DNA from 4 places in the Streptomyces sp. NPDC085937 genome. Region 3 is predicted to be linked to each of the others. Evidence: riboswitches for the same ligand, from Rfam matches in the RefSeq annotation. Region 3 holds a riboswitch; each other region holds the start of a gene.
What was found. Region 3 has a riboswitch for cyclic di-AMP ahead of ACIF8S_RS16575 (M23 family metallopeptidase). Riboswitches for the same ligand answer to the same signal wherever they lie in the genome.
Positions count from the first base shown of each region.

Region 1: another riboswitch for cyclic di-AMP. It lies ahead of ACIF8S_RS03450 (NlpC/P60 family protein); the one in region 3 lies ahead of ACIF8S_RS16575 (M23 family metallopeptidase).
Region 2: another riboswitch for cyclic di-AMP. It lies ahead of ACIF8S_RS32415 (peptidoglycan DD-metalloendopeptidase family protein); the one in region 3 lies ahead of ACIF8S_RS16575 (M23 family metallopeptidase).
Region 4: another riboswitch for cyclic di-AMP. It lies ahead of ACIF8S_RS00480 (M23 family metallopeptidase); the one in region 3 lies ahead of ACIF8S_RS16575 (M23 family metallopeptidase).

Region 1 covers NZ_JBITSH010000001.1:785,007-792,283, forward strand. Annotated here, with positions in the region: gene ACIF8S_RS03430 (PspC domain-containing protein) at 1-653, shown strand, start outside; gene ACIF8S_RS03435 (LuxR C-terminal-related transcriptional regulator) at 650-1,393, shown strand; gene ACIF8S_RS03440 (NlpC/P60 family protein) at 1,431-2,468, opposite strand; gene ACIF8S_RS03445 (hypothetical protein) at 2,832-3,185, shown strand; gene ACIF8S_RS03450 (NlpC/P60 family protein) at 3,334-4,518, opposite strand; cyclic di-AMP (ydaO/yuaA leader) riboswitch at 4,526-4,672, opposite strand; gene pcrA (DNA helicase PcrA) at 4,957-7,277, shown strand, end outside.
Region 2 covers NZ_JBITSH010000025.1:2,145-9,421, forward strand. Annotated here, with positions in the region: gene dxs (1-deoxy-D-xylulose-5-phosphate synthase) at 1-446, shown strand, start outside; gene ACIF8S_RS32395 (aspartate aminotransferase family protein) at 443-1,858, shown strand; gene ACIF8S_RS32400 (helix-turn-helix domain-containing protein) at 2,028-2,651, shown strand; gene ACIF8S_RS32405 (DUF6126 family protein) at 2,663-2,776, shown strand; gene ACIF8S_RS32410 (tyrosine-protein phosphatase) at 2,798-3,595, opposite strand; cyclic di-AMP (ydaO/yuaA leader) riboswitch at 4,144-4,304, shown strand; gene ACIF8S_RS32415 (peptidoglycan DD-metalloendopeptidase family protein) at 4,309-5,247, shown strand; gene ACIF8S_RS32420 (SGNH/GDSL hydrolase family protein) at 5,452-6,237, shown strand; gene ACIF8S_RS32425 (MBL fold metallo-hydrolase) at 6,386-7,277, shown strand, end outside.
Region 3 covers NZ_JBITSH010000007.1:13,391-20,667, reverse strand. Annotated here, with positions in the region: gene ACIF8S_RS16600 (DUF3040 domain-containing protein) at 1-9, opposite strand, end outside; gene ACIF8S_RS16595 (HAMP domain-containing sensor histidine kinase) at 404-1,450, shown strand; gene ACIF8S_RS16590 (response regulator transcription factor) at 1,481-2,140, shown strand; gene ACIF8S_RS16585 (dihydrofolate reductase family protein) at 2,252-3,385, shown strand; tRNA gene ACIF8S_RS16580 (tRNA-Met) at 3,450-3,523, shown strand; cyclic di-AMP (ydaO/yuaA leader) riboswitch at 3,830-3,986, shown strand; gene ACIF8S_RS16575 (M23 family metallopeptidase) at 3,998-5,008, shown strand; gene ACIF8S_RS16570 (PrsW family glutamic-type intramembrane protease) at 5,077-6,567, opposite strand; gene trmB (tRNA (guanosine(46)-N7)-methyltransferase TrmB) at 6,634-7,277, opposite strand, start outside.
Region 4 covers NZ_JBITSH010000001.1:111,959-119,235, forward strand. Annotated here, with positions in the region: gene ACIF8S_RS00470 (M16 family metallopeptidase) at 631-2,010, shown strand; gene ACIF8S_RS00475 (M16 family metallopeptidase) at 2,007-3,395, shown strand; cyclic di-AMP (ydaO/yuaA leader) riboswitch at 3,598-3,763, shown strand; gene ACIF8S_RS00480 (M23 family metallopeptidase) at 3,776-4,549, shown strand; gene ACIF8S_RS00485 (GntR family transcriptional regulator) at 4,761-5,465, shown strand; gene ACIF8S_RS00490 (HPr family phosphocarrier protein) at 5,626-5,907, opposite strand; gene ACIF8S_RS00495 (GNAT family N-acetyltransferase) at 6,084-7,277, shown strand, end outside.

The DNA.
Region 1 (7,277 bases), on a different contig from region 3:
CCCTGCTCGCCGGCCCCTACCTGGTGCGCATGACGCAGGACCTCTCCGAGGAGCGTCTGATGCGCATCCGGGCGCAGGAGCGGGCCGAGGTCGCCGCCCACGTCCACGACTCGGTGCTGCACACCCTCACGCTGATCCAGCGCAACGCGGACAGCCCGGGCGAGGTGCGCCGCCTGGCCCGCGCCCAGGAGCGCGACCTGCGCGCCTGGCTCTACAAGCCCGAGGGCAACGGCAAGGACGAGGACGAGGAGCCCACCACCCTCGCCGAGGCGGTGAAGCGCAACGCCGCCGAGGTCGAGGACAAGCACGGCGTCCCGCTGGAGGTCGTCGTCGTGGGCGACTGTCCCCTGGACGAGAGGATCGGCGCACAGATGCAGGCCGCGAGGGAAGCAATGGTCAATGCCGCCAAGTACGGTGGCGAGGGAGGCGCGGTCCAGGTGTACGCGGAGGTCGAGGGGAGGACGGTGTTCGTGTCCGTCCGTGACCGCGGTCCCGGGTTCGACCTCGACTCGATACCCGCCGACCGCATGGGCGTCAGAGAATCGATCATCGGCCGCATGGAGCGCAACGGCGGTACGGCGCGGCTGCGCGCGGTGCCGGACGGCGGCACGGAGGTCGAGCTGGAGATGGAGAGGGCGGAGAAGACGTCATGAGCGAGCCGACCGAAGCGAACGGGACTGCGGAAGCCGCACCGGGGGCCGGGTCCGCGGAGCCGGCCGGCGGCACCGGAGGGCGCCACGTGCGGGTGGTCCTCGTCGACGACCACCGCATGTTCCGTACGGGGGTCCAGGCGGAGATCGGGCAGACCGCACAGACGGGCGTCGAAGTGGTCGGCGAGGCCGCCGACGTCGACCAGGCGGTCACGGTCATCACCGCGACCCGCCCCGAGGTGGTCCTGCTCGACGTGCATCTGCCCGGCGGCGGCGGCGTCGAAGTGCTGCGCCGCTGCGCGCCGTTGATGGGCGACACCGAGCAGCCCGTGCGTTTCCTCGCGCTGTCCGTGTCGGACGCGGCGGAGGACGTCATCGGGGTCATCCGAGGCGGCGCCCGCGGCTACGTCACCAAGACGATCACCGGCACCGACCTGATCGACTCGATCTTCCGGGTGCAGGAGGGCGACGCGGTCTTCTCGCCGCGGCTGGCCGGTTTCGTGCTGGACGCCTTCGCCTCGACCGACGCCCCGCCGGTCGACGAGGACCTCGACCGCCTCACCCAGCGGGAGCGGGAGGTGCTGCGGCTGATCGCCCGCGGCTACGCGTACAAGGAGATCGCCAAGCAGCTGTTCATCTCGGTGAAGACGGTGGAGTCCCATGTCTCCGCGGTGCTGCGCAAGCTCCAGCTGTCCAACCGCCACGAGCTGACCCGCTGGGCGACGGCACGCCGGCTGGTGTGAGCCGGCGCCACCTCTCTCGGTGCGGAGGCCGGGCCCGTCACACCACCCGCGTCGCCCCGGCGAAGGGCATCTGGTCGACGGGGGCGACCCGGACCGGGGCCGACGGGTTGGGGGCGTGGACCATCTGCCCGTTGCCGACGTAGAGGCCGACGTGGCTGATGCCGGAGTAGAAGAACACCAGGTCGCCGGGGAGCAGTTCGGAGCGGGAGACCCGGCGGCCCGCGTTGATCTGCGCGTAGGTCGTGCGCGGCAGGGAGACGCCCGCGGAGCGGTACGCGGCCAGGACCAGCCCCGAGCAGTCGAAGGCGTCCGGGCCGGTCGCGCCCCAGACATAGGGGCTGCCCAGCTTCTGGTAGGCGTAGGCGACGGCCTGCGCGGCGCGGGCGTTCGGGGCCTGCGCCGGGGCGGCGTCCTCGCGGGCGCCCGCCGAGCGCGTGGCGCGGTCGGTGCCGCCGGTGAGCTCCGCGCGCTGCTCCGGTGACATCCGGGACAGCAGCCGCCGGGCGGACGACAGCTTCTCGGTGACGGTCTTCCTGTGCCGCTCCAGTTCGGCCCGGCGGGAGGTGAGCGTCTTCACCTCGACGCGGGCGGCACCGCGCAGCTTCTCGACCTCCCGCAGCTGGGCGCGCACCCGGCGCAGTTCGGCGTGCCGGCGGCTGCCCGCGCGCTCGGCGAGGGCCGCGCCGTCGAGGTAGGCGTCCGGGTCGTCGGACAGGACCAGTTGCAGGGCGGGGTCCAGGCCGCCGGCGCGGTACTGGGCCGCCGCGACCGTCCCGAGGGACTCCCGTGCGGCGTTGAGGCGGGCCTGCGCCCGGGCCGTCTCGTCCTGAAGGTCGCGCAGCCGCTGCCGGGCCGAGTCCGCCTTCTCCTTCGCGCCGTTGTACTTCTCGGTGGCGACCTCCGCCTCACGGTGGAGCCGGTCCACGTCGGCCCCCGCCGGCGCCGGCCGAGGCGCGGCGTGTCCCGCTCCGCCGAAGCCGGCCGCGGTGGCCGCTCCGGCGAGGACGACGGTGACGGCCGCACGGGCCGTGGTGCCGCCCACCGGACGCTGTCGGACCCTGCGGTGCGCTGCCACCCTCGCTGCCGTCCTTCCCATGACCGCCCGCCGCGGCCGGGCTCTCGTCCGGCGGTCCGGCGGCGGGGTGACAGGGGAGCCGTCCGCCGCCGGACCTTTCTTCGGCGGTGGTGTCCGGCCGCCGCTCCTGGTCCGAGCGGCGATGCAGAGCCGGTCACCTGGTGCAGGACGCTAGGCCGGGGCGCGCGGGATCGGATACGGGTTGTGCGGAACTGACATCCCCGGAGCGCTGGGTGACCGTAAGTGACAGCGATCTTGTTCCCGGTGCTTCGTTCTCACTCTGGGTGATGACCGATGTGGTGAAGGCGGGAAGGGCGAGGGCGGCGGAATGCTATGAGACGCCCCTGGCTAGGCTCCGGCCTCATGGACGTACTCATCCACCTCTTCGTCGGTCTGCACATCATCGGCATCGCGTCGCTGCTCGGCGGTTTCCTCACCCAGATGAAGGCGATGGGCGCGGGCACCGCCCGTTTCGTCCCGGCGATGCTGCACGGCGCGCTGACGATGCTGGTCACCGGTGTGGTGCTGGTGGGCCTCAACCAGGCCCAGGATTACTCCGTCGACAACGTCAAGATCGGCGTGAAGCTGGCCGTGCTGATCGTGATCCTCGGCCTGGTCTACGTGAAGCGGGACGAGGAGAAGGTGGACAAGGGCGTCTTCGGCCTGGTCGGCCTGCTGACCGTGGCGAACATCTTCATCGCGGTCCTCTGGACCTGAGCCCCGGGCCCCGGCAAGCCGGACCCACCTCCCCCGCCGACCGCGCCCTCACCGGCCCGGTCGGCGGTTTCGTATCCACGCTTGTCAGCGCGTCCAAGGGCAGCCGACGCGCGGCGGCCCGGGATCACACGCTCATGATTGCGGCCCGTCAGGCCGGGCGGACGATGCTGTGGATCGCGGAGTCGCCGTCGTAGTAGATGGACTCCTCGCGTACGTAGGCGCCGGGCTTCGGGGCGTGGATCATCATGCCGTTGCCGATGTAGATGCCCACGTGGGTGACGTCGTCGTAGAAGAAGACCAGGTCGCCGGGCTGTGCCTGGGACACCGGGACGGCGGTGCCGGCGTTCACCTGGTCGTAGGTGGTGCGCGGCAGGGAGACGCCGGCGGCCTTCCAGGCGGCCTGGGTGAGCCCCGAGCAGTCGTAGGAGCCCGGCCCGGTCGCGCCCCAGACGTACGGCTTGCCGATCTGCGCGCGGGCGAACGCGAGGGCCTTCTCGGCCTTGGTGCCGTACGAGGAGTCGGCCGGCGGGGTGTCGGTCGAGCCGGTGGACCCGGAACTTGCGGACCCGGAGCCGTCCGAGGTGCCGGCGCCCTGCTGCGCGGCCTCCTCGCGGGCCTGCTCCTGCTCCGCCTGCTGGCGGGCCAACTCCGCCGCCTTGCGGGCGGCCTCCTCCTGCTTCCGCTTCTCGATCGCGGCGAGCCGCGCCTTCTCCTCGGCGGTCAGCTGTGCCATCAGCTCGCGCGCGTCGGCGAGCTTCTTCTGGACGGTGGCCTTGGCCGTCTTCAGGTCGCCCTGCGTCTCGGTGAGCGTCCGGAGGCTCTCGGTGGCCTCCTTGCGCTTCATCATCGTCTCGGACTGCTGGGTGACGTAGTCGTCGACCGCGTCCTTCTGCCGGCCGGTCATCCGGTCCAGCACCCGTCGCTGGTCGAAGAGGTCCTGCGGGGTCTGCGCGAGCAGGAACGTCGCCGTGTCGGGGAGGCCGGCGCCGGTGCGGTACTGCGCGGCGGCGTAGGAGCCCAGCTCCTCGCGCGCCTCGTTCAGCGACTGGGTGCGCTTGGCCACGTCGTCGAGCAGGGTGTCGACGCGCTTGCGCTGCTTGGTGGTCTTCTCCTTGGCCGCGTTGTACTTCTCGGTGGCCGACTCGGCCTGGCGGTAGAGGTCGCCGACCTTCTTCTCGACCTCCTCCAGGCTCGGCCGGTCGTCGTCCGTGGGAGCGGCCTGGGCGGTCTGGGAGAGCAGGGCCACGGAGGTGAGCGCGGCCGTGGCCAGGGCCGGGGTGCGTATGCCTGCCACGCGCGTGCCCGGGGTGCGCGACTTGCGGTGCGACGCCAAGGGAGGCGACTCCTTCCGTACTCCGCCTACCGGGTTAGCTGTCGGGTTCGGGCGGTGGAAGGGTTGCCCTACGGCCCGCTCCCTGAGGGAGTGGTCCGATTCACCCCAAGTCTCGGTGGGTCCCCGGCTCCGGCTGCCACGGCGGACAGTGACGGACTCGGCGGGGGCCGCGCGGCCCGGCGAGGTTCGCCGGCGGGGGACGAGCGGCCCGAACCGCACCGTAGCCAACTGGTGTGGCCCCTGTGAAGGTTGATGGGTGATATGCCCGATACATTTTCGTGACCTTGTTCGTGGGGTCACTCTCGGTGAGACGGCGGGCGTGGAGGGTGCCCGCCGCGGGACCACGCAGAGGAAGCCGCAGGACCGCGCAGGGGAAGCCGTGTGATGTTTCCGGGGCGGCCCCGGGTTGTCGGTGCGGCGCCCTAGACTCGGAGAGCGATGAGCAGCCTCTTTGACGACAGCTTCCTGGCGGACCTCCAGGCCCAGCGGGGCCCCGCGGACGAGCCCCCGCCGCCACCCGAGGACGAGCACGCCCCGGAGCCCCTTCCGGACGACCTGTTCGGCGGGAAGTTCGACGCGCCCCCGGAGCGGGACGCGTACTACCGCGACGGCGCCCCCCGCCCGGTGATCGACGCCGCCGCGCTGCTGGAGGGGCTGAACGACAACCAGCGCGCCGCCGTCGTGCACTCCGGCTCCCCCCTGCTCATCGTGGCCGGAGCCGGGTCCGGCAAGACCCGTGTGCTCACCCACCGCATCGCGCACCTGCTCGCCGAGCGGGGCGTCCACCCGGGCCAGATCCTCGCGATCACCTTCACCAACAAGGCCGCGGGCGAGATGAAGGAGCGCGTCGAGCAGCTCGTCGGCCCGCGCGCCAACGCCATGTGGGTCATGACCTTCCACAGCGCGTGCGTGCGCATCCTGCGCCGGGAGTCCAAGAAGCTCGGCTTCACGTCGTCCTTCTCGATTTACGACGCCGCCGACTCCAAGCGTCTGATGGCCCTGGTCTGCCGCGACCTGGACCTCGACCCCAAGCGTTTCCCGCCGAAGTCCTTCAGCGCCAAGATCAGCAACCTGAAGAACGAGCTGATCGACGAGGAGGACTTCGCCGCGCAGGCGACCGACGGATTCGAGAAGACCCTCGCCCAGGCGTACGCGCTCTACCAGTCCCGGCTGCGCGAGGCGAACGCGCTGGACTTCGACGACCTGATCATGACGACGGTCAACCTGCTCCGCGCCTTCCCGGACGTCGCCGAGCACTACCGCCGCCGTTTCCGGCACGTCCTGGTCGACGAGTACCAGGACACCAACCACGCCCAGTACGCCCTGGTGCGCGAGCTCGTCGGAGGCGCCTCCGAGCACCCCGTCGACGTGCCGCCGGAGGCCGAGGTGCCGCCCGCCGAGCTGTGCGTGGTGGGCGACGCCGACCAGTCGATCTACGCCTTCCGCGGCGCGACGATCCGCAACATCCTCCAGTTCGAGGAGGACTACCCGGACGCGACGACGATCCTGCTGGAGCAGAACTACCGCTCCACGCAGACCATCCTCTCCGCCGCGAACGCGGTCATCGAGCGCAACGAGTCCCGCCGTCCCAAGAACCTGTGGACCAACGCCGGCTCGGGCGCGCTCATCACCGGGTACGTGGCGGACACCGAGCACGACGAGGCCCAGTTCGTCGCCGACGAGATAGACCGCCTCACGGACGCGGGCGAGGCCAAGGCCGGCGACGTCGCCGTCTTCTACCGCACCAACGCCCAGTCCCGTGTGTTCGAGGAGATCTTCATCCGCGTCGGCCTGCCCTACAAGGTCGTCGGCGGGGTGCGCTTCTACGAGCGCAAGGAGGTCCGGGACGTCCTGGCCTACCTGCGGGTGCTCGCCAACCCCGAGGACTCGGTGCCGCTGCGCCGCATCCTCAACGTCCCCAAGCGGGGCATCGGCGACCGCGCCGAGGCCATGATCGACGCCCTCTCCCAGCGGGAGAAGATCAGCTTCCCGCAGGCGCTGCGCCGCGTCGACGAGGCGTACGGCATGGCCGCCCGGTCGGTGAACGCGGTGAAGCGGTTCAACACCCTGATGGAGGACCTCCGTACGGTCGTCGAGTCGGGGGCGGGACCCGCGACGGTGCTCGAGGCGATCCTCGAACGAACCGGCTACCTCGCCGAGTTGCAGGCCTCCACCGACCCCCAGGACGAGACCCGCATCGAGAACCTCCAGGAACTCGCTGCCGTCGCCCTGGAGTTCGAGCAGGAGCGCGCCGAGGGTGAGACCGGCACACTGGCCGACTTCCTCGAGCAGGTCGCCCTGGTCGCCGACTCCGACCAGATCCCCGACGAGGAGGAGGACGGCTCCGGCGTCATCACGCTGATGACCCTGCACACCGCGAAGGGCCTGGAATTTCCGGTCGTCTTCCTCACCGGCATGGAGGACGGCGTCTTCCCGCACATGCGCGCCCTCGGCCAGACCAAGGAGCTGGAGGAGGAGCGGCGCCTGGCGTACGTCGGCATCACGCGTGCCCGGGAGCGGCTGTACCTGACGCGGTCGACGCTGCGCAGCGCCTGGGGCCAGCCGTCGTACAACCCGCCCTCGCGGTTCCTGGAGGAGATTCCGGCCGCGCACCTGGAGTGGAAGCGGACGGGCGCGAGCGCGCCGGTGTCGTCCGGTCCGGCGTCCGGGGTGGCGGCGTCGCTGTCGTCGTCCCGCTCCCGTTCGTCCGCGTCGGGCGCCTCGGGGTTCGCCACCCGGCGCGCCTCGGAGAAGCCGGT
Region 2 (7,277 bases), on a different contig from region 3:
GGCTGGACGTCCTGCACCGGGCGGACGACCCCGAGGTGCTGCTGGTGGCGGTCGGCGTGATGGCGCCGGTCTGCCTCCAGGCCGCGGACCTGCTCCAGGCGCGCGGGATCGGCTGCACCGTCGTCGACCCCCGCTGGGTCAAGCCCGTCGACCCGGCCCTCCCGCACCTGGCCGCCGACCACCGGCTGGTGGCCGTCGTGGAGGACAACAGCCGCGCCGCCGGAGTCGGTTCGGCGGTCGCGCTGGCGCTCGGCGACGCCGGGATCGACGTGCCGGTACGGCGGTTCGGCATCCCGGAGCAGTTCCTCGCACACGCCAAGCGCGGCGAGGTGCTCGCCGACATCGGTCTCACCCCCGTCGACATCGCCGGGCGCATCAGCGCGAGCCTCGCCGTCGGGGAAGAACTCGCGAAACAGCCACAGGACGCACAGGAGCACCAGGCATGACCACCGCCGAGTCCGCGTCGGAGTCGTCACAGGACGCGAAGTTCGACCTCGGCGCGCTGCTCGCCGAGCGCGGGGCCGAGCGCTACGAGCTGCACAACCGCTACCTCAACCCGCAGCTCCCGCGCATGCTGCACACCATCGGCTTCGACAAGGTCTACGAGCGGGCCGAGGGCGCCCACTTCTGGGACGCCGACGGCAACGACCACCTGGACATGCTCGCCGGGTTCGGGGTGATGGGCCTCGGCCGTCATCACCCCGTGGTCCGCAAGGCGCTGCACGACGTGCTGGACCTGTCCCTGGCCGACCTCACCCGCTTCGACTGCCAGCCGCTGCCCGGCCTGCTCGCCGAGAAGCTCCTCGCCCACAGCCCTCACCTGGACCGGGTGTTCTTCGGCAACAGCGGCACGGAGGCCGTGGAGGGCGCCCTGAAGTTCGCCCGGTACGCCACCGGCCGGCCGCGCGTGCTGTACTGCGAGCACGCCTTCCACGGCCTGACCACCGGCTCCCTCTCCGTCAACGGCGAGGCCGGCTTCCGGGACGGGTTCGCCCCGCTGCTCCCCGACACGGCGGTACCGCTCGGGGACCTCGACGCCCTGGAGCGCGAGCTGCGCAAGGGCGACGTGGCCGCCCTGATCGTGGAGCCCATCCAGGGCAAGGGCGTGCTCGAGGCACCGCCCGGCTATCTGCGGGCCGCACAGGAGCTGCTGCACCGCCACAAGGCACTGCTGATCGTCGACGAGGTGCAGACCGGGCTCGGCCGCACCGGCGACTTCTACGCCTACCAGCACGAGGAGGGGGTGGAGCCGGACCTGGTGTGCGTCGCCAAGGCGCTGTCCGGCGGATACGTTCCGGTGGGGGCGACCCTCGGCAAGGACTGGATCTTCCGGAAGGTCTTCTCGTCGATGGACCGGGTGCTGGTGCACTCGGCCAGCTTCGGGTCCAACGCCCAGGCCATGGCCGCGGGACTCGCGGTCCTGTCGGTCATGGAGGAGGAGCAGATCGTCGCGCACGTGCGCACCACCGGCGACCTGCTGCGGACCCGGCTGGCCGCCCTGACCGACCGCTACGAGCTGCTCGCCGACGTCCGCGGCCGGGGCCTGATGATCGGGATCGAGTTCGGCCGGCCCCGCTCGCTGAAGCTGCGCTCGCGCTGGACGATGCTCCAGGCGGCCCGCAAGGGGCTGTTCGCGCAGATGGTGGTGGTGCCGCTGCTGCAGCGGCACCGTATCCTCACTCAGGTCTCCGGCGACCATCTGGAGGTGATCAAGCTGATCCCTCCGCTGATCATCGACGAGGACGACGTGAACCGGTTCGTGGACGCCTTCACCGCGGTGATGGACGACGCCCACGAGGGCGGGCTCATCTGGGACTTCGGCAAGACTTTGGTGAAGCAGGCGGTCGCCAACCGCTGACGTCGCCAACCGCGGCCCGCGCGGTCGCACCTCGCGGGCCGCGGCGAGCGGGCGGAACCCTCACCGGTCGCCGAGGCCGGCATCGCTCACCGGTCGCCGAGGCCGGCATCGCTTTGCCCCAGAGGCAAGGAAATTGCCTCTGGGGCAAGGTCGGGTGCTCAATGGAGGCATGAGCTCCTCCGAGACCGAGCCGCGGGACGAGCCTGCCGAGGCGCTCCCCGCGGTCGCTCCGCAGCTGCGCGCCCTGCGCCGACGGTCCTCCCTGACGCTGGAGGCCGCCGCCCGGCAGGCGGGCCTGTCGCCCGCCCACCTCTCCCGGCTGGAGACGGGGCAGCGCCAGCCCTCGTTGCCCATGCTGCTCTCCCTGGCCCGGATCTACGGCACGACCGTCTCCGAGCTGCTCGGGGAGTCGGCCGCCGACCGGGACGCCGTGGTGCGCGCCGCGGACATGGAACCCACGGCGGCCGGCGGCTGGACGTACTGGCAGGCCGGTGCGGCCGGGCGCGGCATGCAGGCCCTGCGGGTCCAGGTGCCGCACGGCTCCCAGGGCGACATCGTGCGCGTCCACCCCGGTGAGGAGTGGCTGTACGTCCTCAAGGGGCGGCTGCGGCTGCACCTCGGCGACACCCTGCACCGGCTCGGTCCGGGAGACAGCGCGCACTTCGACTCGCTGACCCCGCACCGCATCGCCGCCCAGGACCCCGACGGGGTCGAGCTGCTGTTCGTCCACACCCTGCTGCAGAGTCCCACGGCCGCCCTGTGCCTGGGCCCGACCCATGGAGAGACACCGTGACCGGGAAAGACATGGAAGAGAAGCTCCCGAGGGCCCTGTGGGTGAGGCTGTTCGTCTACGTCGTGGTCGGGCACCTCTTCGCGGCCTTCATCTACTTCCTCTTCGAGATGGCGCCGAAGAAGTGAGCACGCCGGGGCACACGGACGTCAGTCGAGCAGGCGCTCGCGCAGCCGCTCCCGGTGGGCGGGCGTGATGCCGAGCCCCTGCTCCAGGTACGCGTCCACCCCGCCCCAGGTCTCCTCGATCGTCTCGAAGGCCGCCGCCAGGTACTCCTCGCGCGCGTCGAAGAGCGGGCTGAGCAGCTCCATGACCTCGGGGGAGTAGGTGTCGGGGGAGCTGCCGCTGCGGCGCACCTTGTACCGGCGGTGCTTGGCGTTGGACTTCAGGTAGTCCTCGACGATCGCGTCCCGCTCCACGCCCACGGCGAGGAGCGTCACCGCGATCGAGAGTCCCGCGCGGTCCTTGCCGGCCGCGCAGTGCATCAGCGCGGGCACGCTGTCCTCGGCGAGAGCGCCCAGCACCTGGGAGTGCTCGCCGGTGCGTGCCTTGATGGTCGTGCGGTAGGAGTTGATCATCCGGTCGGCGCCCTGGCCGTCGGAGAGGATCGCGCGCAGCTGGTCGATGTCCCCGTCGCGCACCATCTTCCAGAACTCCGCACCGTCGGCCGGGTCGCTGAGCGGCAGGTTCACGTTCCGCACGCCGGGCAGCTCGACGTCAGGCCCTTCCAGCTTCTGGTCGGCCGCGTTGCGGAAGTCGAACACCGTGTGCAGGCCGAGCGAGGCGAGGAAGGCGGCGTCCTCCGCGGTGGCGTGGGCGAGGTGGCCGCTGCGGAACAGCACGCCGTGCCGCACGCGCCGGCCGTCCACGGTCGGCAGTCCACCGACGTCGCGGAAGTTGCGCACCCCGGTCAGCTGGGGCTCGGTCGACGGGATCTCCTGCGTCACGGACGGCTCCTCCCACTCGGTGCCGTCGCCGCGGCTCGTCGACGGGCACCACTCGACGATACGACATGCCTGCCAGGGGCAATGAGTTGTCCACAGGGCAGATGCGGGGCGAGCGAGGCGTACCCGCACTGTCCGATCTTGATTGTTTCTGTTGGATTGCGTGAAGGTCTCGAGGGGCGGCCGACAGGAAGATTCAGATGTCGCGAATACTCCGGGTGACCCGTCGCGCTTGTGCTGATTGATGCGTTATGTCCGTTTAGATCACTTGGTCATAAAGCGCCCTGATAGAACGGGAATTGAGGATGAGGTGCGTGAGCATCGTCATATCGGTGACCGTGCGCTGTCGCCATGCTCACGTAATTCCCGTTCACGGCAGGGGAATTCGATCCCGATCCACTTGCGCGGTCCACGCAGGGTGACGTCATTTCCCCCTTTCGATCACGGAAAAAGCCGGTTCGCGGGAACACGCGCTTGTTTCGCCGCGTCGAGGTCGCTTACGTTCCCAACCGATCCGGACGGACGCCTAATCCTGCCGCCGCCCGGAGCCCGCACACACTGACCCGACGCACGGCAGGAGCGGGGGACCCACAGGTACAACCGCCTGTTCCGGACCCCGGACAACAGGCTTGGGGTACAGCCGCGCAGCGACGCGGCCGGACATCTCCAGTCCGCACCCGACAGCTCACCTCGTAGGCGCCGGAGAGGAATTCGACATGCCCGCGAAGGGTAAGCACCGCCGTACCAAGGCTCAGCGTTTCACCCGCTCCATCGCCGTCGCCGGAACCGGTGGCGCCGCACTCGCCCTGCCGCTGCTCGGCGCCACCGGCGCGCACGCCGCGACCCCGCAGTCGGCCCCCCAGAAGGCCGTTCAGTCCCTTTCCGTCTCCAGCCACCAGGCCACGGGCGACAAGGGCGACGAGGCCCGTACGTACACCGTGAAGGCCGGCGACTACCTCGCCAAGATCGCCGAGGCGGAGCACGTCGACGGCGGCTGGAAGAAGCTCTACGCGGACAACCGCGAGGCCGTGGGCGAGGACCCGTCGCTCATCCACCCGGGTCTGAAGCTGTCCCTCCAGGGTGAGGCCGCCAAGAGCGCCCCCCGGCAGTCGACTTCGCCGCAGGAGTCGAAGCCCGCCGCGCCCAAGGCCGAGAAGCCGGCCGCGCCCAAGGCGGAGAAGCCCGCCGCGAAGCCGGCGCAGAAGTCGTCCGAGGAGTCCTCCTCCGGGGCCTCCACCCAGACCACCTCCGGCTTCACCTCCCCGGTGTCCGGCGGCGGCGTCGGCACCGCCTACAAGGTGGCCGGCGGCATGTGGTCCAGCGGCTACCACACCGGTGTCGACTTCGTCGTCCCGACCGGTACCCCCCTGAAGGCCGTCGGCGCCGGCACCGTCGTCTCCGCCGGCTGGGGCGGCGCGTACGGCAACCAGGTCGTCATCCAGCTGAACGACGGCCACTACGCCCAGTACGCCCACCTGTCCTCCCTGTCCGTCTCGGCGGGCCAGACGGTGAGCGCCGGCCAGCAGGTCGGCCTCTCCGGTGCGACCGGCAACGTGACCGGCCCGCACCTGCACTTCGAGATCCGCACCAGCCCGAACTACGGCTCGGACGTGGACCCGCTCTCCTACCTGCGCTCCAAGGGCGTCGCTCTCTGACCCCTGGCGGCACCCTTCCTGACACGCGCGCCGAAGGCCGACCCCGATCCACGGGGCCGGCCTTCGGCGTATTCCGGGCTTGGTCAACATTTGAGAGTGGCTTATCTCACCGCACGTCAACCCTCCCTTACGGTCGCGTAGGTCACATCGGAAGGTGAATCATGTCCGGCTGTGGCAGACGATTCGAAGAGTGACAAGGCAAGAGTGATCGGGTCGTACGTGGCGGTGGGGGACAGCTTCACCGAGGGCGTCGGCGACCCCGGCCCCGGCGGGTCGTTCGTCGGCTGGGCCGACCGGCTGGCCGTCCTGCTCGCCGACCGCAGGCCCGAGGGCGACTTCCGGTACGCCAACCTCGCCGTGCGCGGCAAGCTGCTGGACCAGATCGTGGCCGACCAGCTTCCCCGGGCGGTGGAACTCGCCCCCGACCTGGTCTCGTTCTGTGCGGGCGGCAACGACATCCTGCGCCCGGGCACCGACCCGGACGAGGTGGCCGAGCGCTTCGAGCGGGCCGTCGCCCGGCTCGCCGCGACGGCCGGCACGGTCCTGGTGACCACCGGGTTCGACACCCGTGGCGTCCCCCTGCTCAAGCATCTGCGCGGCAAGATCGCCACGTACAACGGGCACGTGCGGGCCGTCGCCGACCGCTACGGCTGCCCGGTGCTCGACCTGTGGTCCCTGCGCAGCGTGCAGGACCGCAGGGCCTGGGACGCCGACCGGCTGCACCTGTCGCCCGAGGGGCACACCCGGGTCGCGCTCCGCGCGGGCCTGGCCCTCGGCCTGACGGTCCCCGCCGACCCGGAGCAGGCCTGGCCGCCGCTTCCGCCGCGCGGCACCCTGGAGATCCGCCGGGACGACGTCCACTGGGCCCGCGAGTACCTGGTGCCCTGGATCGGCCGCCGGCTGCGCGGCGAGTCCTCGGGCGACCACGTGATCCCCAAGGGCGCGCTCTCCCCCGACGACATCAGGGAACGGATCGCGGCGGTCGCCTGAGCGCCGGGCGCCGATCACGTGGGGGCCGGAACCGGGTCCTGGAATCTCCTGGACCCGGACCGGCCCCGTGGGCTCCTCCACAACCCGGCCCGGGTGTCGCGGGCGCCGCACATAATGGAATCTCCGATCGATTTCACGTGGAGGTACCGTGGCCGCTTCTCCGAACCTCGGGCCGGGTTCAAGGGCCCTGCGGCCGTTGTCCTTCGGCGCGGACCCGAGCGGCGAGCGCATGGCGCGCATCCGCCGGTCCCCGCACTTCGAGAACGGCGTCTTCCGCAACCCGGGAGGCCCGGCCCGGATGCGCCCCACAGGGTCCAACCGTGACCTGGCGAAGCTCTACCTGGACAAGGACGCCCGCTCCCGGCGCGCCCCGCAGGGCGCGATCCCGGTGCATCCCACCACCCTCGCGGACATCTCCCGCCCGCCCGCCACGGGGCTGCGCCTGACGTGGGCGGGCCACTCCAGCGTGCTCGCGGAGATCGACGGCCGGCGGGTGCTCTTCGACCCGGTGTGGGGGGAGCGCTGTTCCCCCTTCCCCTTCGCCGGACCGAAGCGGCTGCACCCAGTGCCGCTGCCGCTCGCCGCGCTCGGACCGGTCGACGTCGTGGTGATCTCCCACGACCACTACGACCACCTGGACCTGCCCACCATCAAGGAGCTGGCCGGCACGGACACCGTGTTCGCGGTGCCGCTCGGTGTGGGCGCGCACCTGGAGCGCTGGGGCGTGTCCCCGGACCGGCTGCGCGAGCTGGACTGGCAGGAGTCGACGCGGGTCGGCGGCCTCACGCTGACCGCCACCCCGGCCCGTCACTTCTGCGGCCGGGGCCTGCGCAACACCCAGCACACCCTGTGGGCCTCCTGGGTCGTCACCGGTGAGCGGCACCGGATCTACCACAGCGGCGACACCGGCTACTTCGACGGCTTCCGTGACATCGGCGCGGCCCACGGCCCCTTCGACGCGACGATGATCCAGGTCGGCGCCTACTCGGACTTCTGGCCGGACATCCACATGACGCCCGAGGAGGGCGTGCGCTCGCACC
Region 3 (7,277 bases):
CTGGGGCACGGCTCCTCCTTCCCAGGGGGTGGCCGCCCGGTCACACCGCCGACGGCCGTCGCTCCGAGCACCGGGACATGCGCGAACCGCCGGCTTGCCGCGAACTCGGGCCGGTTTCAAGGAGTTTGCCCGTGCGCCGACGTCGTCACCCGCCCGGTACGGTGCCTCCACCCTCGCCCGGCGACACCCCCCGGGGCCATCCGTCGCGGGCCCCATCCTCATGGGGGGCCGGTATGCAGGAGACGCGGGGCACGGGTCGGCGGACGACCGGAAAATGGGGACTGTCACCGATGGCGCCGCCCCGGCGGGAGGCGGAGGCTGGACGGTGACGGCCCGCGCCGCGCCCCCGGTCGCGGGCTGTCGGAGCCTTGTGAGCATACCGACGGCGAGGAGGCGGAACTGAGTGCCTCTGTTCTGGCGCATCTTCCTGCTGAACGCCGTCGTGCTCATCGTCGCCACCGCCCTGCTGCTCGGACCCGTCACCGTGTCCACCCCGGTGCTGCTCACCGAGGCCGCGGTGCTGACCGTCGGGCTGGCCGCCATGCTCGTCGCCAACGCGCTGCTGCTGCGCGTCGGGCTCGCCCCGCTGCAGCGCCTCACCCGCGCCATGACCACCACCGACCTGCTGCGCCCGGGACACCGGCCGGCCGTCGGCGGGCGCGGGGAGATCGCCGAGCTGATCACCACGTACAACACGATGCTCGACCGGCTGGAGGACGAGCGGGCCACCAGCAGCGCCCGCGCGCTGTCCGCGCAGGAGGCGGAGCGCCGCCGCATCGCCCGCGAGCTGCACGACGAGGTCGGCCAGTCGCTGACCGCCGTGCTGCTCCAGCTCAAGCGGGCCGCCGACCACGCACCGGCCGGACTGGGTGACGAACTGCGCCAGGTGCAGGAGACCACCCGGGACTCCCTGGAGGAGATCCGGCGGATCGCCCGCCGGCTGCGCCCCGGCGTGCTGGACGAGCTGGGGCTGGCCAGCGCCCTCAAGGCCCTCGCCACCGAGTTCGGCGGGCCGGGGCTGGGCGTGCAGCACAGTCTCGACCCCGACCTGCCCGAGCTGGACCGGGAGTCCGAGCTGGTGCTCTACCGGGTCGCCCAGGAGGGCCTCACCAACATCGTCCGGCACGCCGGTGCGCGCCGGGCCGAGCTGGCCCTGCGGCGCGCACCCGGCGGTGTCGAGCTGCGCGTCCGTGACGACGGCCGGGGCATCGGCGGCGCGGACGAGGGCGCCGGCATCCGCGGGATGCGCGAACGGGCCCTGCTCGTCGGCGCCGACCTGACCGTGGAGCCCGGGCACGGCGGCGGCACGGAGCTGCGGCTGGCCGTCCCCGTCCCGGCGCGCTTCCCCGCGCACGTCCCCGTTCCCGTACGGCCCGTACGGGAGTCCGCCCCCTCGAAGACCCCCGCCGTCCTGCGCCGGTCCGCGCCCGCGCACGCCCCGCCCCCGTGACCGATGTCCCTCGACCGGAAACGCTGAACCATGACCGACCCGTCCCCCACCCGCATCCTCCTCGCCGACGACCACGCACTGGTCCGCCGGGGGGTTCGACTCATCCTGGACGGCGAACCGGATCTGACCGTGGTGGCGGAGGCCGCCGACGGTGCCGAAGCCCTCGAACTGGCCCGGGAGCACCGCCCCGACCTGGCCATCCTCGACATCGCCATGCCGCGCCTGACCGGTCTGCAGGCGGCCCGTGAGCTCTCCCGCACCGCGCCGGAGACCCGGATCCTCGTACTGACCATGTACGACAACGAGCAGTTCTTCTTCGAGGCGCTGGCCGCCGGCGCCTCGGGCTACGTCCTGAAGTCGGTCGCCGACCGCGATCTCGTCGAGGCCTGCCGCGCGACGATGCGCGGCGAGCCCTTCCTCTACCCGGGGGCCGTGAACGCCCTCATCCACAACTACCTCGACCTCGCACGGGAGGGCCGCTCCCTGCCCGCCAAGGCGATCACCGACCGCGAGGAGCAGATCCTCAAGCTCGTGGCCGAGGGCCACACCTCGCAGCAGATCGCGGACATGCTGGTGATCAGCCCCAAGACGGTGGAGCGGCACCGCGCCAACCTGCTGGCCAAGCTCGGCCTCAGGGACCGCCTGGAACTGACCCGCTACGCCATCCGCGTGGGCCTGATCGAGCCCTGACCCGCGGCCCGTGGGACCGGGGCGCGGCCGGCTCCCCGCCGCACGGGTTGCCAGACTGGAGCCGGACCGCGCAGCGGTCCCGCCGCCGCCCCGCACCCGGAGAGCCCGCCGATGCCGCATCCGTACGTCCTGCTGTCCGCCGCCGTCTCCCTCGACGGCTACCTGGACGACTCCGGCCCGGAGCGGCTGCTGCTGTCGGGCCCGGCCGACTTCGACCGCGTCGACGAGGTACGGGCGTCCGTGGACGCCATCCTGGTCGGCGCCGGCACGATCCGCGCCGACAACCCCCGCCTGCTGGTCAACTCGCCCGAGCGCCGGGCCGCCCGGGTCGCGGACGGCCGCCCCGAGTACCCGCTGAAGGTCACGGTGAGCGGCTCGGGCGACCTGGACCCGACGGCCAACTTCTGGCACACCGGCGGCGAGAAGGTGCTCTACACCACCGACGAGGGCGCCGAGCGGGCCCACGCCCTGGGCATCGCCGCCGACGTCGTGCCGCTCGGCACGGAACTGGACTGGCGGCGGCTGCTGGAGCACCTGCACGACGTGCGGGGGGTGCGGCGGCTGATGGTGGAGGGCGGCGGGCGCATCCACACCCAGCTGATCACCCAGGGGCTCGCCGACGAGCTTCAGCTGGTCCTCGCCCCGCTGTTCGTCGGCGACCCGGACGCCCCCCGCCTGTTCGGCCCCGGCCCCTACCAGGGTGGGCGGCTGCGCCTGGTCGAGACCCGGCCCGTCGGCGACGTCGTCCTGACGCGCTACGAGCCCACCGCGCCCGGCACCGGTCCGCTGCCGTCCGCGGCCGACCACCACTGGCTCGCCCTCGCCTGCGAGCTGGCGGAGCGGTGCCCTCCCTCACGGACCGCGTTCAGCGTGGGCGCGGTCGTGGTGGCCGCCGACGGCACCGAGCTGGCGCGGGGGTACTCCCGTGAGGGGGACGACCCCGTGGTGCACGCCGAGGAGGCCGCGCTGGCCAAGACCGACCCCATGGACCCCCGGCTGGCCGGTGCGACCGTCTACTCCAGCCTGGAACCCTGCGCCCGCCGCGCGTCCCGGCCGGCGCCCTGCGCGCGGCTGATCCTGGACGCGGGGGTGCGGCGGGTGGTCACGGCCTGGCGGGAGCCGGACACGTTCGTGGCGGACGCCGACGGCAGCGCGGTACTGGCCGACGGGGGCGCCACCGTGGTGGTGCTGCCGGAGTACGAGGAGCGGGCCAAGGCGCCGAACGGGCATCTCCTGGGCCGCTGACCGCGCCCCCCGCCCGAGGGGTGTGCGACCTGCCCCGATGATGCCGTACACTTGTGTTCAACGACGCGGGGTGGAGCAGCTCGGTAGCTCGCTGGGCTCATAACCCAGAGGTCGCAGGTTCAAATCCTGTCCCCGCTACTGAAGGCCGAGGGCCGGAATCCGAAAGGGTTCCGGCCCTCGGTGTTTCCCGGTCTCCTGCGTGCTCTGCCGTCGCGCGTCACCGAACGTGATCGTGTGGAGTCTCAACGCATAACAACTGACGAACCGTCAGGTTTGCCCGGTCGCCTGAGGGGCGGTCAACTCGCCCGTTTTCGCCCGCTCGTGGCGCTTAAGTCCGGGCGGAAATCGTTAATGATCAAGAGGAACGGCTTGGAATCCGCCCCCCGGGTCTATTAACGTTCGATAACGCAGCGCGGTCGTCCCAGCCGTCACAGAAGTCGGCTCCGTGCGCACGCGCCGAATCCCGCGAGGGAACCGGGGAACCACCTCTTGGGGTGAATCGTGCGGATACCGCCGTGGAGACACGGCTCGTATACGCGCGTAGGAGACCTTCCTGCTCCGAACCCGTCAGCTAACCCGGTAGGCGAGAAGGAAGGAAAGGAGCGCGCCCACGTGGCGTCCAACCCGCCTGCCCCCGAGGCCCCGTTCAAGCCGAGCGACACCTTCGCCTACGGTGCCGAAGAGGGACCCTTCGAGGAGTGGAACCCCACCGCGGAGTCCGTTCGCCCGGTACGCGGCCGGCACCGCGTCGCCAAGCAGCGCGGGGGCGGACTCGCCCGCAGCTCCACCGTCCTGGGCGTCGGCGTCATAGCCGCCGTCGGCGCCGGCGGCATGGCCAGCGCCCAGACCGGCAAGCCGCCCGTCTCCATCTCCATGCCCGACCTGCCCAACGTGGGTTCCCTCATCTCCGACGAGGAAACACCCAAGGGCTCGGCCACCCCCCTCAGCAGCATCGGCATGACCGGTGCCGACACCGAGGAGGGCGCCGCCGACGCCGGCGAGGCGCTGCGCGCCCGCATCATGGCCCAGGTCGAGCAGCAGCAGGGCCAGGCCCAGAGCAAGGCCGAGGCCGCCGCCCTCGCCGCCGCCGAGAAGGAGGCCGCCGACGCGGCCGCCAAGGCGGAGAAGGAGGCCAAGGAGAAGGCCGAGGCGGCGAAGAAGAAGGCGGAGGAAGAGGCCGCGAAGAAGGCCGAGGCCGAGCGCCTCGCCGAGCTGGCCAAGCAGTACGCCCTGCCGACCTCCTCGTACACCATCACCTCGACCTTCGGTCAGGCCGGCGCCTACTGGTCCTCCGGCTACCACACCGGTCTCGACTTCGCCGCCCCCACGGGGACGCTGATCAAGGCCGTGCACACCGGCACGATCACCTCCGCGGGCTGGGACGGCTCCTACGGCTACAAGACCGTGCTCACCCTCGAGGACGGCACCGAGATCTGGTACGCCCACCAGTCGTCGATCAACGTCAGCGTCGGCCAGAAGGTCAGCACCGGCGAGGTGATCGGCCGCGTCGGCGCCACCGGCAACGTCACCGGCGCCCACCTCCACCTCGAGGTCCACACCGGCGGCTCCTCCTCCGGCATCGACCCGGCGGCCTGGCTGGCGGGCAAGGGCCTCAGCATCTGATCCACGGGCGGCCGGTCCCGGCCGTCCACGCCGTGAACGCCGGCAGTCCCGACGACGACCCCCCGACGTCAGGGCTGCCGGTCACGCATGTCCGGGGCGCCGCCCGTGCGGTCAGCGACGGTAGGGGTTCTCGCCGCCGGGCCCGGATACGGCCCGCCGTGGGGCGGCCGCCCCTGCGGGGGCGGTCCGTAGGGGAACGGCGCGTGCGAGGGCAGTCCGTACGGGGGCTGTCCGTGCAGGGCGGGCTGTCCGTGTGGGGCCTGCCCGGCCTGCCCGTAAGGGGTCCGTCCGTACATCCCGTGCGGTGCCTGGCCGGTCCACGCGGCGCCGTACGGAACGCGGGGCGCCGTGAGGCGGGCCGCGTGGTCCAGCGCCGGGCGGGCCGCCGCGCGCCGGTGCCACAGCTCCAGCAGCAGCTGCCGCTCCCGGGTCACGAAGTCCGCCCCGGCCTTCCCCGTCCGGCCCCGGTGCCGCAGGAACGCCAGCGAGGTCGCGTACGCCTCGTACTGGGCGACCGCGCGCGCCGCCGGTTTCCCGCCGTGCTCGCGCGCGTACCGCCGGGCGAGGCGACGGGCCCGCATCGAGCCGAGCGCGAACGGCTCCGCGGGCCTCAGCCAGCCCGCGATCGCGTACGCGGGCAGCTCCGTGCGCACGGTCCGCAGCTCCCGCTGCCGCGTCCACACCACCAGCCAGGTCAGCAGCCCGAACGCCGGCACCATGAACGCCCCGTACACCGCGATGAAGCCGAACTGGCCGAGCGTCGCGGAGCCGTTCCACAGCGCGTGCATGCCCATCGCCAGGAGCAGCCCGGCGAGCGGCAGCAGCACCCGGCGCACCCGCTGCCGGTCCGTGGCCAGCGCGGCGACACCGAAACCGATGCCGGTGAGCACGGTGAACAGGGGGTGCGCGAACGGCGACATGACGATACGGACGAAGAAGGTCGCCGCGGTCACCGAGGCGATGCCGCTGCCGCCGGTGAGCTGGTCGGCGCCGAAGGCGTTGCCGAGGTAGAGGACGTTCTCGGTGAACGCGAACCCGGTCGCGGTGACCCCGGCCACCACCACGCCGTCGAGGATCCCGGTGAAGTCGCGTCTGCGGAAGAGGAAGAGCAGCAGGACCGCCGCGGCCTTCGCGGACTCCTCCACCACCGGCGCTATGACCGTCGCGCCCAGGGTGTCGGCGCCGGCCGGGTCGGCGGTCGTCGTCGCGATCCACCGGGTGGCGAAACTGTTCGCCACGATGGCGATGAGCGCCGCCGCGCACGCTCCCCAGGCGAAGGCGAACAGCAGGTTCCGCCACGGGGCCGGCTCGACCCGGCCCAGCCAGCGGAAGGCGGCCAGGAGCAGCGGGACGGGCAGCACGGCCAGTCCCAGCCCGACCAGGAAGCCCCGCGTGCCCGTCTGCTCCCGCACCAGCGCCAGGATCACCAGCCCGGACAGGGCCAGCAGGGTGACCAGCGCCGCGTAGCGCACCGCGGGTCGCTGCCACCAGTGCGGGTGCCGCGGACCGGGGCCGGGCGCTGCGCCGGGGTACGGCGGGTACGGAGGGCTGCTGGCCACGGGATCGACCCTAACGAGGGAGGGGCAGGGCGGCGTGCCGGCTCGGGGCCTCGGGGGCGCGGGGTCTCAGGGACGGTCCCCGTCCCGGTGCCCGGCAGGGTGGTCGTGCGGTACGCGGCGGAAGAGCAGGTCGTTCACCACGTGCCCCTTGTCCAGGCCCTGACGCTCGAAACGGGTGAGCGGCCGGAACTCCGGACGCGGAGCGAAACCGCCGTCCGCCCGGGTGTTCTCGAAGGCGGGGTGCGCCGTGAGCACCTCCAGCATCTGCTCCGCGTACGGCTCCCAGTCCGTGGCGCAGTGCAGCACGGCCCCCGGGGCGAGGCGGGTAGCGGCGAGGGTGAGGAACTCGGGCTGGATCAGCCGCCGCTTGTGGTGCCGCTTCTTCGGCCAGGGGTCGGGGAAGTAGACGCGCAGCCCGCTCAGGGCGTCCGGCGTGAGCATCTCGCGCAGCAGGATGATCGCGTCCCCGTTCGCCACGCGGACGTTGCTCAGCCCGCGCTCCTCGGCGAGGTGCAGCAGATGGCCCTGGCCGGGGGTGTGCACGTCCACGGCGAGGACGTTGGTCCCCGGGTCGGCGGCGGCCATCCGCGCGGTCGCCTCGCCCATGCCGAAGCCGATCTCCAGGACGACCGGGTGGTCGTTCCCGAACAGCTCGGCCAGGTCCAGGCGGCGGCTGCCGTCGATGTCGAGCCCCCATACCGGCCACAGCC
Region 4 (7,277 bases), on a different contig from region 3:
GACCATTGTGGACCTTCGCACTGACAGGGCGGGACCAGGACCCGGGTCCGGCAGCCCTGTTCGACGCGGTGCGGCGGCGCGAGCAGGGTACGCCGCGCGGTCCGCCCACGTCCCGCGGGGGCGTTGCCGCGGGCGACGGCCGGCCCGCCGCCCAGGACCACGACCACCCTGCCGGGCACGCGCCTTGGGCAGCGGCACGGGACGTGTGCCGGCCCACCTCGTGCCCCCGGCGAGCCGGTGCCGGCGCCCCGCGCGGCCCCTGCCGCGCCCCCGAACGCCCCGCAAGGGGCTGCCGTCGGCACCCTCGCCCGTTCCCTGCCGCGCCCCCAGCGCCCCGCGAAGAGCTGCCGTCCGCACCTGTTGCGGCACCCCCTCGCCAAGCCGCCCGCACCCCGCCCCCGAAACCCCGCGGCGCACGCCCGTGCACGGAGAGTGCGGGCCCGCCCGCGCCCTGTCGCGCCCCACCGCGCACCCCCGTACCACCCGTCCCACCAGGTTCTCGCTCTCGGCGTAGCCGCCCGGGGCGGGAACTCCGCCGACCGTCCGCGCGCTTGCATACAGTGGCAGGACCGGCAGAAACGGGCGGTGTCGACGACGACCGCCTCCGCGATCGAAGGGACGTACATGCCCATGGGTCACACGGCCACAGCCCAGGCAGGCTCCGGAGGCCTGACAGCGACCGAACACCGCCTGGCCAACGGCCTGCGCGTGGTGCTCTCCGAGGACCACCTGACCCCGGTCGCCGCGGTGTGCCTCTGGTACGACGTCGGCTCACGGCACGAAGTCAAGGGACGCACCGGTCTGGCTCACCTTTTCGAGCACCTGATGTTCCAGGGGTCCGCCCAGGTGAAGGGCAACGGACACTTCGAACTGGTCCAGGGCGCCGGCGGCTCGCTGAACGGCACCACCAGCTTCGAGCGCACCAACTACTTCGAGACCATGCCGGCCCACCAGCTGGAGCTCGCCCTCTGGCTGGAGGCCGACCGCATGGGCTCCCTGCTGACCGCCCTGGACGAGGAGTCCATGGAGAACCAGCGGGACGTCGTGAAGAACGAGCGCCGCCAGCGGTACGACAACGTCCCCTACGGCACCGCCTTCGAGAAGCTCACCGCCCTCGCCTACCCGGAGGGCCACCCGTACCACCACACGCCCATCGGGTCGATGGCGGACCTGGACGCGGCGACCCTGGAGGACGCCCGCCAGTTCTTCCGCACCTACTACGCGCCGAACAACGCGGTGCTGTCGGTGGTCGGTGACATCGACCCGGAGCAGACGCTCGCCTGGATCGAGAAGTACTTCGGCTCCATCCCGTCCCACGACGGCAAGCCCGCCCCGCGTGACGGCGCGCTGCCCGACGTCATGGGCGGGGAGCTGCGCGAGGTCGTCGAGGAGGAGGTCCCCGCGCGTGCGCTGATGGCCGCCTACCGGCTCCCGGAGGACGGCACCCGCGCGAGCGACGCGGCCGACGTGGCGCTCACCATCCTCGGCGGCGGCGAGTCCTCCCGGCTCTACAACCGGCTGGTGCGGCGCGACCGTACGGCCGTGGCGGCCGGGTTCGGCCTGCTGCGGCTGGCCGGTGCGCCGTCGCTCGGCTGGCTCGACGTCAAGACGTCCGGTGACGTCGAGGTGCCGGTCATCGAGTCCGCCATCGACGAGGAGCTCGCCCGGTTCGCCGAGGAGGGCCCCACCGACGAGGAGATGGAGCGCGCCCAGGCCCAGCTGGAGCGCGAGTGGCTGGACCGGCTCGGCACGGTCGCCGGCCGCGCCGACGAACTGTGCCGCTACGCCGTGCTGTTCGGCGACCCGCAGCTCGCCCTCACGGCCGTGAGCCGGGTCCTGGAGGTGACGGCCGAGGAGGTCCAGGAGGTCGCCAAGGCCCGCCTGCGGCCCGACAACCGCGCGGTGCTCGTCTACGAGCCCGTCGCCCCGGAGGCCGGGGACGGCACCGACGCAACCGAGGAAGCCGCCGCAGCCGCCGGCGCCGACGAGAACGAGGAGGCGGCGAAGTGACCGAGCTCGCCACGATGGACTTCCACCCCCGGCCGCAGGCGGGCGAGGCCAAGCCCTGGGCCTTCCCGGCCCCCGAGCGCGGCGCGCTCGACAACGGCCTGACCGTCCTGCGCTGCCACCGCCCCGGCCAGCAGGTCGTCGCCGTCGAGGTGTCCCTCGACGCGCCCCTGGACGCGGAGCCGGACGGTCTGGACGGCGTCGCCACGATCATGGCGCGGGCCTTCTCCGAGGGCACCGACAAGCACACCGCCGAGGAGTTCGCCGCCGAACTGGAGCGCTGCGGCGCCACCCTGGACGCGCACGCCGACCACCCCGGCGTCCGCCTCAGCCTCGAGGTCCCCGCCTCGCGGCTCGCCAAGGGGCTCGGGCTGGTCGCCGACGCGCTGCGGGCGCCCGCGTTCGCCGACAGCGAGGTCGAACGGCTGGTCCGCAACCGCCTCGACGAGATCCCGCACGAGCTGGCGAACCCGTCCCGCCGTGCCGCGAAGGAGCTCGCCAAGGAGCTGTTCCCGGCGAGTGCACGCATGTCGCGCCCGCGCCAGGGCACCGAGGAGACCGTCGAGCGCATCGACTCCGCGGCCGTGCGCGGCTTCTACGAGAAGCACGTCCGCCCGGCCACGGCCACCGTCGTGGTGGTCGGTGACCTCACCGGCATCGACCTGGACGGGCTGCTCGCCGACACCCTGGGCGCCTGGACCGGCTCGCAGGCCCAGCCGCGGCCCGTGCCGCCGGTGGTCGCCGACGACTCCGGCCGCGTCGTCATCGTGGACCGGCCCGGCGCCGTCCAGACGCAGCTGCTCATCGGCCGCATCGGCCCGGACCGGCACGACCGCGTGTGGCCCGCGCAGGTCCTCGGCACGTACTGCCTCGGCGGCACCCTGACCTCCCGCCTGGACCGCGTCCTGCGCGAGGAGAAGGGATACACCTACGGCGTGCGGGCGTTCGGCCAGGTGCTCCGGTCGGCCCCGGACGGCACGGGGGCGTCGATGCTGGCCATCAGCGGTTCCGTCGACACCCCCAACACCGGCCCGGCGCTGGACGACCTGTGGACCGTGCTGCGCACGCTGGCCGCCGAGGGCCTCACCGACGAGGAGCGCGACGTCGCGGTGCAGAACCTCGTGGGCGTGGCGCCGCTCAAGTACGAGACCGCCGCGGCCGTCGCCGGCACCCTGGCCGACCAGGTCGAGCAGCACCTGCCCGACCACTACCAGGCCGACCTGTACCGGCAGTTGGCCGCGACCGGCACCGTGGAGGCCACGGCCGCGGTGGTGAACGCCTTCCCGGTGGACCGTCTGGTGACCGTCCTCGTCGGTGACGCCGCGCAGATCAAGGCGCCCGTGGAGGCCCTGGGAATCGGTGAAGTCACCGTCGTGACGGCCGAGTAGGGACCGGCCGGGACACGCGGGCGCGAGGAGCCCTGGTGGCGGGAACGTCACCAGGGCTCCCTTATGCCCGAATTGGGGCGGAGGTTGCCTGTCTGCCCTGTGGGATGCGCTACAAAAACGGGGATTCGTTTGAGGATTGAGAGATGCCCCGCTTAGTTTCATGCGGGCTGTTCGTCGGGCAGTGCGCCGCATCCGCGGCACCGGACAGTCATCGCCGAGTCCCCGTACGGCGCGAGCCAGGGGAGCCGGGGACCCACCTGTAGTCCCTGGGGTGAATCGGACGCCCGCGCGTGTCGCGAGGGTGCCCGTAGGAGACCTTCCTGCTCCGAACCCGTCAGCTAACCCGGTAGGCGAGAGGGAAGGAAAGGAACAGCCTGTACATGGCGTTCACGCGCGCCACCGGGAAGCACCGTCGTCCCAGCCGCGTCCAGCGCGGCACCGCCCGCGCCGCGGGCGTCGCGGCCCTCGCGGGCACCGGCGTCGTCGGCTCGCTCGCGGCCCCCGCACTCGCCGCCGAGCCCGCCGCGGCGCAGACCGGCCTCACCCCCGTCGTCACGCTGGGCGGCGTGGTCGCCGACCGCGTCGACGCCCAGGCGGCCGCCCAGCACGAGGCAGCCCGTGAGGCGGCCGAGGCCGCCGCGCGCAAGGCCGCCGAGGAGGCGGCCCGGGAGCGGGCGGCCGAGGAGGCCGAGAAGGCCCGTGCGGAGAAGGAGCGCGCTGCGCGCGAGGCCGAGCGCAAGCGCCTCAACACCTTCGTCTCCCCGATCCCCGGCTCCTACGTCTCGACGGCCTACCAGAGCGGCGGCGCCATCTGGTCGTCCGGCAGCCACACCGGGATCGACTTCCACGCCGCGAGTGGCACGCCCGTCCAGTCGGTCGGCGTCGGCACCGTCGTCGAGGCCGGCTGGGGCGGCGCGTACGGGAACCAGGTCGTGATCAAGATGCACGACGGCACCTACACCCAGTACGCCCACCTGTCCTCCCTCGCCGTGTCGGTGGGCCAGGAGGTCGCCGCGGGCCAGCAGATCGGCGTCTCCGGCGCCACCGGCAACGTCACGGGCGCCCATCTGCACTTCGAGGCGCGGATGTCCGCGGACTACGGCTCCGACCTCGACCCGGTCGCCTACCTCCGGTCGCACGGCGTGAACATCTAGGGAACGTCCAGGGCGCGCACGTCCGCCCTCCCGCCCCGGCTCCCCGTGAGCCGGGACTTTCGCCGTTTCGGGGCACAACCGTCAGCCCGCCGTCTGTCCAAAAAATATGTATGGATTCCCGCCCGCCGTCGGAAATTGTCGCCGATTGCAATAGAGTCACGAACGGACGTCAATCGACGACGTTTCACGGGGATTAATGCGGAGGTCGGTCATGCGTATTCCCGCGCACTCGGTGTGCACGGCGATCCGGGACGACATCGTCGCCGGTGTCTACGAGCGCGGTGGCCGGCTGACCGAGGAACTGCTCGCCCGCCGATACGGCGTCTCCCGCGTCCCCGTGCGCGAGGCGCTGCGCACGCTGGAGGCCGAGGGCTTCGTGGTGACCCGGCGGCACGCGGGCGCGTGCGTCGCGGAGCCCACCGAGCAGGAGGCCGCCGACCTGCTGGAGATGCGCCAGCTCCTGGAACCCTTGGGCGCCTCCCGGGCGGCCCAGCGGCGCACCGACGCCCATCTGAAGGTGCTGCGCGGTCTGGTCAGACTGGGGCAGGAACGCGCACGTCAGGGCAACAGCGACGACCTGCGCTCGCTGGGCGGCTGGTTCCACGAGACGCTCGCCCAGGCCTCGGGGAGTCCCGCGCTGACCTCGATGCTGACGCAGTTGCGGCACAAGATCGCCTGGATGTACGCGGTCGAGGGGCCGGCGGATCCGGTCGCGTACTGGGCGGAGCACGGCGCGATCGTGGACGCCGTGGCCCGTGGCGACGGCGACCGGGCGCGGACCCTCACGGCGCTGCACACCGAGCACGCGGGCGCCGGACACCGGCTGCGGTTCGCCTCCGGGGCCGAGCGTGCCGTACGCGCGGAGCGTGTGAGGAACTCGCAACATCCCGTAAACATGCCGAGCCTGCGCCATTAACACGGGTCCCGTATACAAAGAGCGGATAATTCGTGGGGGCTATTTCTGCTGCCCGGAAAGAGAAATGCAAAAGGCCCGCCCGGTGATCCGGACGGGCCTTTCGATGCCGTGTGGCCGACCTGGGGGAATTTCCCCGCGGTCGTCCGTCCGGCTCTTCTGCTCAGACGGTCTCGGGAAGCTCCTCGAGCCCCTCGGCGACCAGCTTCGCCAGACGGTCCAGGGCGGCGTCCGCGCCCTCGGCGTCGGAGGCGAGGACGATCTCCTCACCGCCCTGGGCGCCCAGGCCCAGGACGGCCAGCATCGAGGCCGCGTTCACGGGGGTGCCCCCGGCCTTGGCGATCGTCACCGGGACGCCTGCGGCCGTGGCGGCTCGGACGAAGATGGAGGCGGGGCGGGCGTGGAGACCCTCGGCCCAGCCGACGTTGACGCGGCGCTCAGCCATGTGTTGCTGCCCTTCGCAGTTCAGGGTTGTCTAGACCAGTCTTCCATATCGTGGCGCGTGCCCGGAGCGGCGTCCGGAACGGCCCCGGCGGCCCCCGGGCCGCGGCCTCGGCCCGGCGGTCGTCCACCACAGACTGCCTCGCGCCGCCGTCGGACGCGAGCCGTAGTCTGGGGCGCATGCAGACCTCGTCGGACCGCCACGAGTACCCCGCCCACTGGGAGGCCGACGTGGTGCTGCGCGACGGCGGCACCGCGCGCGTCCGCCCCATCACGGCCGACGACGCCGAGCGGCTGGTCAGCTTCTACGAGCAGGTGTCGGACGAGTCGAAGTACTACCGCTTCTTCGCCCCCTACCCGCGGCTGTCCGCCAAGGACGTCCACCGCTTCACCCACCACGACTTCGTGGACCGGGTGGGGCTCGCAGCGACCATCGGCGGCGAGTTCATCGCCACCGTGCGCTACGACCGCATCGGCGCCGGCGGCCGGCCCGCGAGCGGAGCGGACGCCGACGAGGCCGAGGTCGCCTTCCTGGTGCAGGACGCCCACCAGGGCCGGGGCGTCGCGTCCGCCCTGCTGGAGCACATCGCCGCCGTCGCCCGCGAGCGCGGCATCCGCAGGTTCGCCGCCGAGGTGCTGCCCGCCAACACCAAGATGATCAAGGTGTTCACCGACGCCGGGTACACCCAGAAGCGCAGCTTCGAGGACGGCGTCGTGCGCCTGGAGTTCGACCTCGAACCCACCGACCGCTCCCTCGCCGTGCAGTACGCGCGCGAACAGCGCGCGGAGGCGCGCTCGGTGCAGCGGCTGCTCGCGCCCGGCGCGGTGGCCGTCATCGGCACCGGCCGCACCCCCGGGGGCGTGGGACGCAGCATCCTGGACAACATCCGGGACGCCGGGTTCACCGGCCGCCTCTACGCCGTGAACGGGGCGCTGCCGGAGGGTCAGAAGGAACTCGACGGCGTGCCCGCCTTCCGCTCGGTGCGCGACATCGACGGGCCCGTGGACCTGGCGGTCGTCGCGGTGCCCGCCGAACGGGTCCCCGAGGTGGTCGCCGCGTGCGGCGAGCACGACGTCCAGGGGCTCGTGGTGGTCTCCGCCGGCTACGCCGAGTCCGGCCCCGAGGGCAAGGAACGCCAGCGCGCCCTGGTCCGGCAGGCCCGCAGCTACGGCATGCGCATCATCGGGCCGAACTCCTTCGGCGTCATCAACACCTCGCCCGAGGTCCGGCTGAACGCCTCGCTCGCCCCCGACATGCCCCGCCCCGGCCGGATCGGGCTGTTCGCCCAGTCCGGCGCCATCGGGGTCGCCCTGCTGTCGCGCCTGCACCGACGCGGGGGCGGCGTCACGGGCGTGACGGGCGTCTCCACGTTC